Regions from separate parts of the Pseudoalteromonas sp. SW0106-04 genome, predicted to be linked through region 3. Evidence: predicted binding sites of a transcription regulator. Region 3 holds the regulator's gene; each other region holds the start of a gene.

Region 1 (4,403 bases), on a different contig from region 3:
ACGGTAAGGTCGAATTTCTTCGGCTCTGTGCCGGTCACATTACCATCTCCATCTCGGGTTTCTACGGCCTTCATATAACTGAAGGTGATCATGGTGGGTTCATTGCTGTCAGCGTCAAAGCCGACAGATTTTATAAAATCTACCGAGGTCTGAGCCGATTGCGCTTGAGCGCGCACCACAGCATCAAGGGGGCCGCCAATCATAGATTTAAAATCAATACTCGATAGTTCGTCGCCAATAGCCATACAAATTCTCCTTTTTTTACGGCGCGGTTGAGGCTCGAGTTACACTGCCTACTCGAGATAGATGTGTATAAAAAACACACAAGGTTTATAGTGTATAAAAGGCAAGAGTGATAGTTGTTTTGTTAACTTTATTTTTACCTTTGTCCCTGTTAATTTCTAAGTTGTTCTTTTTAAGGGACTAAAGTGAAGGGGCAGTTGAAATGGTCAGAGCAGTGCGTTTGTGTGCAATGGGGCCAAATTGATCAATCAGCCCCAGCTTTTGCTATTTACGCGTGTTATTTTGTTTACAGGTATTCAAGAAGTGGCGATAGACAGGGTTATCTTTCATTTCTTTTTTCATGGCCAAGTACATGGGGCGATTAAGACCCAATGCACCAAGGGGAATCGATTTTATTAACCCTTGCGCTTCATAGGGGGTAACAAGCCAATCAGGTAGCGCAGCAACCCCCATGCCGGCGCTCACTAATTGGAAAATAAGCAAGCCTTGATCCACGCTTTTCAAGGTGCCATCAAAACGCGCATTTTGGATAAAGTGTTTGAAAATATCTTGGCGCTCGCGAGGAATAGGGTAGGAGATAATGGTTTCGTCTTTTAAATCCAGCGCCGTGACATAGGCTTTATTAGCAAGCTCATGGTCGGGGGCAACGATCAGCTTGAGCTTAAAATCGAATAAATGCACGTACTCTAGGCGCTCTGGGTCACGTATATCCGAGGTTAATACCAGATCTAAATCGCCCTCAAGCAGCTCAGGGATAGCGTCGTAACTAAAACCACGTTCGTAGTCCACGTGAATGTCGGGCCAAAAGTTATTAAATTCTTTAATTGTCGGTAATAACCAGTGAAAACAGGCGTGGCACTCGACGCTCAAGCGTAATTGCGAGATTGGCTGATTTAAGCTCTCTTTCAAACGGCATTTCGCCGCTTCAACTTTTGGTAGTACATCATGCGCAAGCTCTAATAGCAGCATGCCTTGTGGAGTAAATCGCACCGGATGGGTTTTACGCTCAAACAATTGGCAATCGAGTTTGTTTTCTAAGTCTTTGATTTGATGAGAAAGTGCAGATTGAGTTAAAAACAGCTCACGTGCGGTATTCACTAAAGAGCCGGTCTCTTTCAAGGTGGAAATAGTCTTGAGGTGTTTTATATCTATCATCTTTAGTAAATCTCATAAAAATTGTGAGCGGTGCTCAACGTGAATACAGTTTACTGCATCATAATAGACATTTCAAAGTCTAGACGTCCATAATTGATGTATAAAATGTAAACGTAAAGCTAACCATAGATAAATTCCACTATAGCAATAAAAATGACAGCGATGTCATTTAATTTGGCATTTACTTATAATTTTTAGCTATGAATAAAATTCACATTAATGCTGAGAAAGCTGCGTTTGCACAGTGGGGGAGAGGAATCTAATGTTTAGCCATCTATATAGCTAAACGGAGTTTTTGTTATGGCATTAATACATAATCTTGGTTTCCCTCGAATCGGCAAGCAGCGGGCGCTTAAATTTGCCCTTGAGGCATACTGGGCGGGCACCATCGATCAGTCCACATTGCGAGCAAAAGGGGCTGAGATACGCAAGCAAAATTGGGCTTTGCAAGCACAGGCCGGCGTCGAGTTGCTCCCCGTTGGTGATTTTGCATGGTATGACCATGTGCTCGCTACCACGGTGATGGTCGGAGCCGTGCCAGCGCGACATCACAGCTCAGATAGTACCCCCCTCGATACCTTATTTCGTATTGCTCGTGGGCGAGCGCCCTCGGGATGTGCCTGTGCCGCCAGTGAAATGACCAAATGGTTCGATACCAACTATCATTATATTGTGCCCGAGCTCAGCGCCGAGCAGCGCTTTTCGCTGACTGATTCAGAGTTATTTACCCATGTCAGTGAAGCACAGCAACTAGGCCATACACCAAAGCCCGTGCTTATCGGCCCGGTGACCTATTTATATTTAGCCAAATGCGCCGATGAACCTTTTGACAAACTTGCGCTATTACCTCAGTTACTTGAGGTGTATCAGCAGATATTGGACAAACTTGCGGCGCAACAGGTTCAGTGGGTGCAAATTGATGAGCCTATTCTCGCCCTAGAATTGGATGATGCTTATCGCCAAGCCTTGAAAGACAGTTTTACGAGTTTATCTGGACACGGGGTGAAGCTGCTATTGGCCACTTACTTTGATGATGTCAGCCATCATCTTGATGATATTCAAGATTACGCCATCGACGGAGTACATTTTGATTGGCTGGCGAGCACGGTGGATATACAGGCTTTAGATAAGGCCGTAGGCAATGAGCGAGTGTTGTCCTTAGGGGTTGTTAATGGACGTAACGTTTGGCGTGCGGATTTATCCTCGTTGCATGCACAATTACATCCTATTGCTGAGCAGCGGGACGAGATGTTGTGGATAGCCCCTTCATGTTCATTGCTTCACACTCCGGTAGATTTACAGCAGGAGCAGCAGCTCGACAGTGAATTAAAAAGCTGGTTGGCTTTTGCAACACAAAAGTGTCAAGAGCTGCAGCTGTTACGTCATGCACTGCATAGCAGCGACACCACTGCCATTGATCGCTACAGTGCTGCGGTTAAGGCTCGGCAGAGCTCAACGCGAGTGAATAACAAGAGGGTACAACAAAGCGTTGCGGCGCTCAGTGCGCAAGACGCACAGCGACAAAGTGCGTTTTCTAAGCGGGTGAAAACCCAGCGCCAAGCCTTGCAACTGCCACTATTACCGACCACCACTATCGGCTCTTTCCCGCAGACCCAAGCGATTCGCCAAGCGCGGCGGGATTTTAAAAATGGTACTTTAGACTCCCAGGCGTATCACACGCAAATGGAAGCTGAAATTCGCTACGTCATTGAAGAGCAACAAGCGCTTGGGTTGGACGTGCTGGTGCATGGCGAAGCTGAGCGTAACGATATGGTCGAGTATTTTGGTGAACTGCTCGAGGGTGTATCCTTTACTCAGTTTGGCTGGGTGCAAAGCTACGGCTCGCGCTGTGTGAAGCCACCGATCATTTGGGGTGATGTGGCCCGTTCGCAACCAATGACTGTGCATTGGAGCCGCTATGCGCAGTCACTTACAAAAAAACCGGTGAAGGGCATGTTAACTGGGCCGGTGACGATTCTATCTTGGTCTTTTGTGCGTGATGACTTAGACAACCCCACTATCGCCAAACAAATCGCGGTAGCGCTGCGTGACGAGGTTGTGGATTTGCAAAATGCGGGCATTGGCATTATTCAAATTGATGAGCCTGCTTTTCGTGAGCGCATGCCGTTAAAAACAAGTCATTGGCAAGATTACTTGGATTGGGCGACTTATGCATTTCGCGTCGCTGCCAGCGGCGCCGAGGATAAAACTCAGATTCATACCCATATGTGTTACAGTGAATTCAATGACATTATTGGCGCAATTGCTGATATGGATGCCGATGTCATCACCATTGAAACGTCCCGTTCTCATATGGAGTTACTGAACGCCTTTGAACACTTTGATTACCCCAATGAAATAGGGCCGGGTGTGTATGATATTCACACTCCTAATGTGCCCGATGTTGCGTCGATAAAGACCTTAATTCACAAAGCTGCACAGAAAATACCTGTTGAGCGATTATGGGTTAACCCTGACTGCGGTTTGAAAACGCGACAATGGCAAGAAACCCGAGCCGCGCTTTATCACATGGTCGAGGCCGCAAAGGAGTTACGACAAGAGCTGAACTAAATTAAGCTCACTGTAGCGGGGTGGGCCCAGGCACCCCCCGCTCAGCCTAGGTATTACCCCGCAGACTGCTTTACTTTCCCTTGTATCCCCCCTAAGATCAGACAAATTTTTCAGTGGATAAGAGCAATGACAAGTACCCCGCAACGTATTACCCTCACTCGTCCTGACGATTGGCACATTCACCTACGCGATGGTGAACAGCTAAAAGATACCGTGCGTGATGCGAGCCGCTATATTGGCCGCGCGATTATTATGCCTAACCTAGTGCCACCTGCGACCTGTACCGAGACGGCATTAGCCTATCGTGAACGGATCATGGCGGCAGGTCCTAGCGCGCAATTTGAACCATTAATGGTACTTTATCTCACTGATAACACCACGCCTGAAGAAATTCGCAAAGCGAAAGCCAGCGGTAAAATTGTCGCGGCTAAATT
Region 2 (4,403 bases), on a different contig from region 3:
GCCGACATTGGTAAAAGTTGCAGTATTATTCATGTTATTGGCCCCTTAATTGAGATTACAGGCTTCAAGGCCACTTAAACGCATGCGCACCGGCAGCTCAGGCAAAGCACGTGGAGCGGTGTTTTTTAGCCCATCACTAAAGGCTTTAATGTGCTCGGGCGTGGTTCCACAACAGCCACCAACAATATTGATAAACCCTTGCTCCCCCCAGTCGATGATTTCTTGTGCCATTTCCTCGGCTTCTAAATCATATTCGCCAAATTCATTCGGCAGCCCAGCATTGGGATGCACCGAGGTGTAGGTTTCACAAATACTGGCCAACTCTTCCACATACTGACGCAGCAAGTCTGGCCCTAACGCACAGTTCAAGCCAATGGAGAGCGGTTTAATATGACGAATGGAATTATAAAACGCCTCGGTGGTTTGCCCTGACAAGGTTCGACCCGAAGCATCGGTGATGGTGCCGGAGATCATCACCGGCAGAGTCACTCCAGCCTGTTCGAACGCTTCTTCTACCGCAAAGGAAGCGGCTTTGGCATTGAGGGTATCGAAAATGGTTTCAATTAAAATCAGTTCGGCTCCACCTTCTATCAGCGCCAGGGTCGATTCGATATACGCGGCCACCAGCTTATCGAAGGTGATGTTGCGATAGCCCGGATCATTAACATCCGGCGAAATCGAGCAGGTTTTTGATGTTGGCCCCAGTACGCCGGCCACGTAGCGCGGTTTGTGTGGCTCGCGAGCGGTAAACTCATCGGCCACCGCGCGTGCCAGCCGGGCCGATTCGAGGTTAATCTCACGGCTTAGGCTCGCCATGTCATAATCTTCCATGGAAATGGTCGTGGCGTTAAAGGTATTGGTCTCAATAATATCGGCGCCCGCTGCCAAATATTCACGGTGAATTTGTGCTATTAACTGCGGTTGAGTGAGGCTCAATAAATCGTTATTCCCCTTGACCAACACAGGCCAATCTTGAAACCGCTCACCACGATAATCATGCTCTTCGAGCTTATGCTGTTGGATCATCGTACCCATGGCGCCATCTAAAATTAAAATGCGCTCGTTGAGGGCCAGTGTTAATGCATCACGTTTATTCGGCATAGTTGTTAGTCCTTACATCCTGGCTAACCAGATTAATATCATAGGGAGTGGTTTGGTAAACGTAGTAATTAAGCCAATTCGAAAATAGCAAAAAGGCATGGCTTTGCCAGGTTTTCGAGGGCTCTTGCGCTGGGTCGCCATTAGGGAAGTAGTTTTCTGGCATCGGTGCGTCAGCGCCTTTATCGCAGTCACGTAAATACTCTTTTTTCAGGGTATCGGCATCATACTCAGGGTGTCCGGTGATATACACCTGCGAACCACTCTGGTTTTTAAGTAAGTAAGCACCTACCTTGGGCGAGCCTGCTACCACGACTAATTCTTTACAGGCGTTTATCGCAGCAATATCAATATGGCCATAACGCGAATGCGGGACTAAGAAGCGATCGTCAAAGCCTCGGGTTAACGCCGCGTGGTCAAAATAACACTGATGCTCAAACACTCCGCACAACTTATTTTTCTGCAATTGACGCTTAAGTCCATGGTGATGGAAAAGCCCAGCGTGCGCCGCCCAACAACTAAATAGCGTCGAGGTCACATGGTGCTCCGCCCAATCAAAGAACGCTTGTAGCTCCGACCAATACCCTACTTCATCATATTCTAAGTGAGCCAAGGGCGCGCCGGTAACAATCAAGGCATCGTAATTATTGTCTTTAACATCTGAGAAATACTGATAAAACATATCCAGATGCTGCTCTGAGTTGGCGCTAGAGCGGTGCGTATCTAAACGCAGTAAGTCAACATTGACCTGCAATGGCGTATTCGCCAGCAGACGAATAAATTGCACTTCGGTTTCCACCTTATTCGGCATCAGGTTCAAAATAGCCAAGCGCATGGGCCGGATTTCTTGAGTCCGAGCGCGGCTTTTTGGCATCACGAATACATTTTCTTGGCGCAGCTCCATAATCGCTGGCAAAGCGTCTTGAACCGTAATGGGCATGGCGGTACTCCGAATTGAAAGATAAGAGGCTATTATGAACGCCACACTGGAAATTTCAACCTCTAGATGTTTAGACGTCCAAAACAAAGTTGCAGTGAATGAGTTAGCTGCAATAATGCCCGCGATTAATTAACTAAGAGTCGATGATGGGTATAGGTGAAATTGCAGCAATCAGTGCAGCCGTGGTTTGGGCTTTTTCTACCTTATTGTACAAAGGCTTCAGTCATCACCTTTCACCGCTGCAACTAAATGTAAGTAAAGGCTTACTCGCTTCTTTAATGATGGTAATTGCCATGGCGCTACTTGGCGATGTCGCCATGCCAGTGCAGCTCACCTCATGGGGCTGGCTTATCGCCGGTGGGGTTATCGGTATTGCCATTGGCGATAGCGCCTACTTTGGCGCCCTGCGCAGTATTGGCCCAGCACGAACCTTAATAATCGAGTCTCTCGCTCCAGCCTTAACTGGCATACTTAATATTGTGCTGTTGGGTGTGTACTTACCGCTACTGGCTTGGTTGGGCATCGCCATCACTTCGGTGGGGGTTATCCTCGCGGTATTACCTCAACGCCACTTGCCCCCAGTTGATAAGAAGTTTTACTTTCAAGGCGTGGCTTTCGCATTACTTGCGGCTTTGTGCCAAGCCAGTGGCATGGTGATGTCAAAAGGGGCTATGAATACTGAGTCGATGAGTAGCCTATGGGCCGCCCTTATTCGCCTCCTTGCCGGCACATTGAGCGTGGCTTTACTGGTAATGATTATAAAACGCAGCGACCTATACCAAGCCATTCGACTGCACGGTATTGATAACAAACGCTGGCTGCTCGTAGCTGTTTTTTTCGGCACCTTCGTTGGCTTGTGGCTGCAACTGGCGGCGGTGCAGCATACCGACCCGGCTATCGCACAAACTATTTTTGCCACCGCCCCGCTGATGGTCATGACGATTGGCTTTTTTAAACGCGAGCCGGTGACTTGGCGTATGATAGTGGGCGGTTTATTGGCGCTGGCTGGAGTGGCTATATTATTGGCAAATTAACGGGCCATTCGTTGACGCTTTCACCATAGAGACTCTACAATAACGGCAGTTTAAATTAGTCACATTGTAAAGGCTCCTTTCATGGTTTTACCTGATAAGTTTATTTTCTCGATGAGTCGCGTGTCAAAGGTGGTGCCACCTAAACGCACCATCTTAAAAGACATCTCTCTGCACTTTTTCCCTGGCGCTAAAATTGGTGTACTTGGCCTAAATGGCGCAGGTAAATCGACCTTGCTACGCATTATGGCCGGCGTGGATAAAGATTTTGAGGGTGAGGCACATCCTCAGCCTGGCATTAAAATTGGTTATCTTCCTCAGGAGCCTGAGCTTGATGAAAGCAAAACGGTGCGTGAAGTTGTAGAAGAAGCGGTCAGTGAAGTTAAAAATGCTCTTGATCGCCTTGACCAAGTATACGCTGAGTATGCCATGGAAGATGCCGATTTCGATGCGCTTGCCAAAGAGCAAGGCGAACTTGAAGCCATTATTCAAGCCCACGATGGCCACAACCTTGATAACGCCCTAGAGCGCGCCGCAGATGCATTACGACTGCCAGCTTGGGATGCCAAGATTGAGCATTTATCAGGGGGTGAGCGTCGCCGTGTAGCAATCTGCCGATTATTGCTTGAAAAGCCAGATATGCTTATTCTCGATGAGCCTACCAACCACTTAGATGCTGAATCTGTCGCTTGGTTAGAGCGCTTCCTACATGATTATGAAGGCACTGTAGTGGCGGTAACCCACGACCGTTATTTCCTTGATAACGTGGCCGGCTGGATCCTCGAATTGGACCGTGGCGAAGGTATTCCGTGGGAAGGCAATTACTCTTCTTGGCTTGAGCAAAAAGACGCACGTCTGCAACAGGAGCAAAAAGCAGAGAAAGCAAGACAAAAATCCATCGCTCAAGAGCTTGAGTGGGTACGTTCAAACCCGAAAGGTCGCCAAGCAAAATCAAAAGCGCGTATGGCGCAATTTGCTGAACTACAACAAGGCGATTATCAAAAGCGTAACGAAACCAATGAGCTGTTTATTCCACCTGGCCCGCGCTTAGGTGATCAGGTGATTGATGTGCAGGGCTTAAACAAGAGCTTTGGCGACCGTGTGCTTATTGACAACCTTGATTTTAGCGTTCCCAAGGGAGCGATTGTCGGCATTATTGGTGCCAACGGTGCTGGTAAATCGACCTTATTCAAAATGCTCAGCGGCGAGGAAAAGCCTGATAGTGGTGAAATCACCCTAGGTGAAACCGTTGAACTCGCCACCGTTGACCAATTCCGTGGCAACATGGACGAGAGCAAAACCGTATTTGATGAAATCGCAGACGGTCAAGATGT
Region 3 (4,403 bases):
AGTTCATCCACTTTAAGGCTCGACACACGATATAGGTCAACGCCCTCTATGGTGGTCAAAAAACGTTTATGCTTACAGTAACCTTCGCGGACAATCTCAGTGCCACTGTCATCGCTGTCATAGGAGCTGCGCACCGATAGCTTGATGGCGCTACCTTGCAAAGGCGACAGCGTTTTCGCATGCAATACCGGATTACCTAACTGGGCCAGGCGGTTGGCTTGGCTACGACAAATTTTTTGATACTTTAAGGCATCGGCTACTTTGCGTGGGTCGGTGCTGAAAACCCCCTGCGTATCGGTCCATATACAAACTTGTTTGGCGTTGACATAACGGGCCAATAAGGTGGCGCTGTAGTCACTGCCATTGCGTCCCAAGGTGACTGTTTGCTGGTTGCTATCGGCGGCAATAAACCCCGTTACAACGTTGATTTTATCCCCGGCAATATGGCGCTCGCAGAGCTTTTCATTGTCCAAATGCAGTAGTTGCCCTTGGTGCACACACAGTAGCTGCCGCGCATCAAGATCTTGCGCAGCATAGCCTAATTGCTGCAAATAGGTCGCGAGCAAGCGGGCCGACCACAGTTCACCATGGGCTAATAAGGACGCCTCATCTAAGGTGTTTGTCTGCAATTGCTCAGCTATGCGCTGAAGCTCACTATTAAGCTGTGATTGCAGAGCGTGGGCTTGGTGCGCTGCTAATAGCTCATCAATAAGCTCATGCTGATGGGTGCGTAGCAACTGCAAGACATCATGATAGCCATGGCTATCGTGCTGTTGATAGGCCTGCCACAACTTCACTAGCGTATCCGTGGTTTTCCCCGCCGCAGAGACCACCACCACGTCACCGAGTTGGCTGTTGCCGATAACAATATTGGCGACCGCATGGTAACGCGCCGCGTTGCTGAGACTCGAACCACCAAACTTATGTACAACCTGAGTCATAGTATCCTCTTATTTGCTTGCTAACGCGTTAAAAGCGGCATCTAAGTCATCTATAAGATCTTGTTTATCTTCAATACCTACAGAAATCCGGATAAGCGTGTCGCCGACCCCAGCCTCAAGTCGTGCGGCTTTATCCATGCCCGCGTGAGTCATGGTCGCCGGGTGACAAATAAGGCTTTCCACCCCGCCCAACGACTCCGCTAAAGTAAACTGCTGTACTGAGGTGAGGAATTTTGCACTGTCTTGCAGCTGGCCTTTAATATCAAAGCTCACCATACCGCCAAAGCCCTGTTGCTGCGCTTTTGCCAAGTCGTGTTGTGGGTGCGAACTCAACCCTGGATAGTAAACTGACTGCACATTAGGATGCTGTTCAAGGTATTGAGCAATCGCCAAGGCATTTTCTTCATGCTGCTTAAGGCGCACTTTCAAGGTACGCAAACCACGCAGGGTGAGATAGCTATCGAAAGCGGCGCCGGTAATGCCAATATTATTAGCCCACCATGCCAGCTCTTCACCCAACTCTTTGGTTTTGGTGATCACCGCACCACCGACCACATCGGAGTGACCATTGACATATTTAGTGGTCGAGTGCACCACCACATCACAACCCAATAACAATGGGTTCTGTAAGGCGGGAGATAAAAACGTGTTGTCGGCTGCAACCAGCGCACCGATGCTCTGCGCGGCATCGCACACTGCGCGGATATCCGTGAGTCGCAAAATGGGATTACTGGGCGTTTCAATCCACACCAGTTTGGGTTTGGCGGCCACTAAGCGTTGGTAACAGTTTGATTGAGTGAAATCGATAACCTCAACCTTGAGCAACCCTCGTTTGGCTAAAGAGGTAAATAAGCGATAACTGCCGCCATAACAATCATGGGGGATCACTAGGGTGTCATTGGGTGTCAGTAGCTGCGTCACTAGATGCACTGCGGCCATACCTGTCGCGGTGATAATTCCGTGCTCTCCCCCTTCTAGTTGCGCTAAGGTCTGCGCCAAAATATCCCGATTGGGATTACCACTACGACCATAATCATATTCGCGTTTGCTATCAAAATCGGCAAAGGAATAAGTGGTCGATAAATGAATGGGTGGCACCACCGCACCATGGTGCTTATCAGCATCAATACCATGGCGCACGGCGATGGTGTCTTTTTTTAGTTGTGACATATTTGCCCCCAATCAAGAAAATGGATGTTTAGACGTCCAAAAGGTTAAATTAACACAATTTAGAAGTCAAAACATTTATACGTCTAAATAGCTAATTTATGAATATTTGACTATCCTTACCAACGCGATAAAATTTCGCCCTTATTGATGCCTAAGTGACCAAAAATAAGACGCAAATTATGGCCAAGTGGAATGGTGAATACATTCACCCTTATGCGGAGCATGGAAAAAAAGCCCAACAGGTAAAGAAAATTACCGTTTCCATCCCGCTCAATGTTTTAAAAGTATTAACCGATGAACGTACTCGCCGCCAGGTGAATAATCTTCGTCATGCCACCAACAGTGAGTTGCTGTGTGAAGCATTTCTACATGCCTTTACTGGTCAACCGCTGCCAAATGACGAAGATCTCCGAAAAGATAATCCGGAGAAGGTACCTGAAGAGGTGAGAAAAATTATGGAAGAAATGGGTGTGGAAGTGCCTGTTATCGGAGAGGACTAACAAAGACAAGCAAGTTTAACTAACCCCTGAGCATTAGGCCTCATTGCAGGAGCTAGCTTAGTGTTGTTCATAGATGTCGCAAGTCGGCCTGTATGAGAAGCGGTTAGTGAAGCTATTACTCTTTGCAAGCCATAAAAAAACCCAAGCACTAAGCTTGGGTTTTCTTTTTCTAGCGCTGAGTAGTAAAGTGATTACTCAGCCATATAATTCGCTGGCATATCAATTTGCGCAACACCTGAGTCCACAGCCGCCTGCGCCACGGCTTTCGCTACGCGTGGCAATAATCGTGGATCCATAGGCTTGGGAATAATGTATTGCGCGCCAAACTCTAATTCGCTCACTCCAGATGCCGTTAACACTGACTCAGGTACTGGCTCCTTGGCGATGCTGCGAATAGCCTCTACAGCGGCAATTTTCATCTCATCATTGATAGCGGTGGCACGCACGTCCAGTGCACCACGGAAAATAAATGGGAAACACAGTACGTTATTCACCTGGTTCGGGTAGTCAGAGCGCCCAGTGGCCATAATTAAGTCTTTGCGCGCACTGTGTGCCACATCCGGCTTAATTTCTGGGTCTGGGTTAGAACAGGCAAAAATGACCGGCTTGTCGGCCATCAATTTAAGGTCTTCAGCTGAGAGCAAATCTGGGCCAGAAACACCAACGAACACATCGGCATCAGCAATAACGTCTTGCAAGGTGCGCTTATCGGTGTTGTTAGCAAATAATTGCTTATATTCATTTAAGTCATCCCGACGCGTGTGGATCACCCCTTTACGGTCAAGCATGTAAATATGCTCGCGCTGGGCACCACACTTAATAAGCAGTTCCATACATGCAACTGCCGCTGCGCCAGCCCCCAAACACACGATCAGGGCATCACGAATATCTTTACCTTGAATTTCTAAAGCGTTTAGCATGCCTGCGGCAGTGACGATAGCAGTGCCGTGTTGATCATCATGAAATACTGGCACATTACAGCGTTCAATGAGCGCTTGCTCGATTTCGAAGCACTCTGGGGCTTTAATATCTTCGAGGTTAATACCGCCAAAGGTATCGGCAATATTTTCTACAGTGTTAATAAAGTCTTCCGTGGTGCGATGCTTCACCTCGATATCGATGGAATCAAGATTAGCAAAACGCTTAAACAGTAGTGCCTTGCCTTCCATGACCGGCTTAGACGCTAACGGCCCTAAGTTACCCAACCCTAAAATGGCACTGCCATTAGAGATCACAGCAACCATATTGCCTTTAGCCGTGTATTTATAAGCATTGTTAGCATCGGCAGCGATTTCACGCACCGGCTCTGCAACACCTGGGCTGTAGGCTAAAGCGAGATCGTTAACGGTCTCGGCGCTTTTGGTGAGTTCAATGCTAATTTTTCCTGGAACGGGGTTAGCGTGGTAATCGAGGGCTTTTTCACGAAAGTCAGACATGAACGAGTATCCTGCTAGAAATGTATGTGAGAGTTCAGCTAGTTAAGGCAAACCATACCGCTTTTCTAAATATATTCAAGCAATATCAGGTCTATCCTGTTGTACGAAATTAAAGGGTTTTAAGCCCAAGTTCATGCACATTATCTAAAGCTTTATGTGTAAATTTTGATATTCCATGCACTATAGGGACTTATGCATGCATAAAAAACCACCTAAAGCCATGCATAATGCTATATCCGAATAACTTAATATAACTAAAAAGAATACCGATCGGATAACGAATCTTATTGTTCGCTAATAACAAAGTAAGTGAATTTTAGTGAACTTTAGCGTCATTATTGTGCTTTTTTGTCACT

What was found. Region 3 encodes MetJ, which represses methionine synthesis genes. Its sites were predicted from a motif close to TAGACGTCTAGACGTCTA; they were not measured.
Region 1: a site for MetJ is predicted at 1,471-1,488, ahead of metE (5-methyltetrahydropteroyltriglutamate--homocysteine S-methyltransferase). Genes of this name have one in related genera too.
Region 2: a site for MetJ is predicted at 2,102-2,119, ahead of metA (homoserine O-succinyltransferase). Genes of this name have one in related genera too.

The regions. Positions count from the first base shown of each region.
Region 1 covers NZ_BCAI01000016.1:30,062-34,464, reverse strand. The annotation lists gene W04_RS15965 (DUF2589 domain-containing protein) at 1-245, opposite strand, end outside; gene W04_RS15960 (LysR family transcriptional regulator) at 508-1,398, opposite strand; gene metE (5-methyltetrahydropteroyltriglutamate--homocysteine S-methyltransferase) at 1,699-3,969, shown strand; gene pyrC (dihydroorotase) at 4,096-4,403, shown strand, end outside.
Region 2 covers NZ_BCAI01000006.1:51,663-56,065, forward strand. The annotation lists gene metH (methionine synthase) at 1-33, opposite strand, end outside; gene W04_RS08600 (homocysteine S-methyltransferase family protein) at 46-1,101, opposite strand; gene metA (homoserine O-succinyltransferase) at 1,091-2,038, opposite strand; gene W04_RS08610 (DMT family transporter) at 2,185-3,072, shown strand; gene ettA (energy-dependent translational throttle protein EttA) at 3,154-4,403, shown strand, end outside.
Region 3 covers NZ_BCAI01000003.1:282,688-287,090, forward strand. The annotation lists gene metL (bifunctional aspartate kinase/homoserine dehydrogenase II) at 1-941, opposite strand, end outside; gene metB (cystathionine gamma-synthase) at 951-2,111, opposite strand; gene metJ (met regulon transcriptional regulator MetJ) at 2,291-2,611, shown strand; gene W04_RS05970 (malic enzyme-like NAD(P)-binding protein) at 2,803-4,047, opposite strand.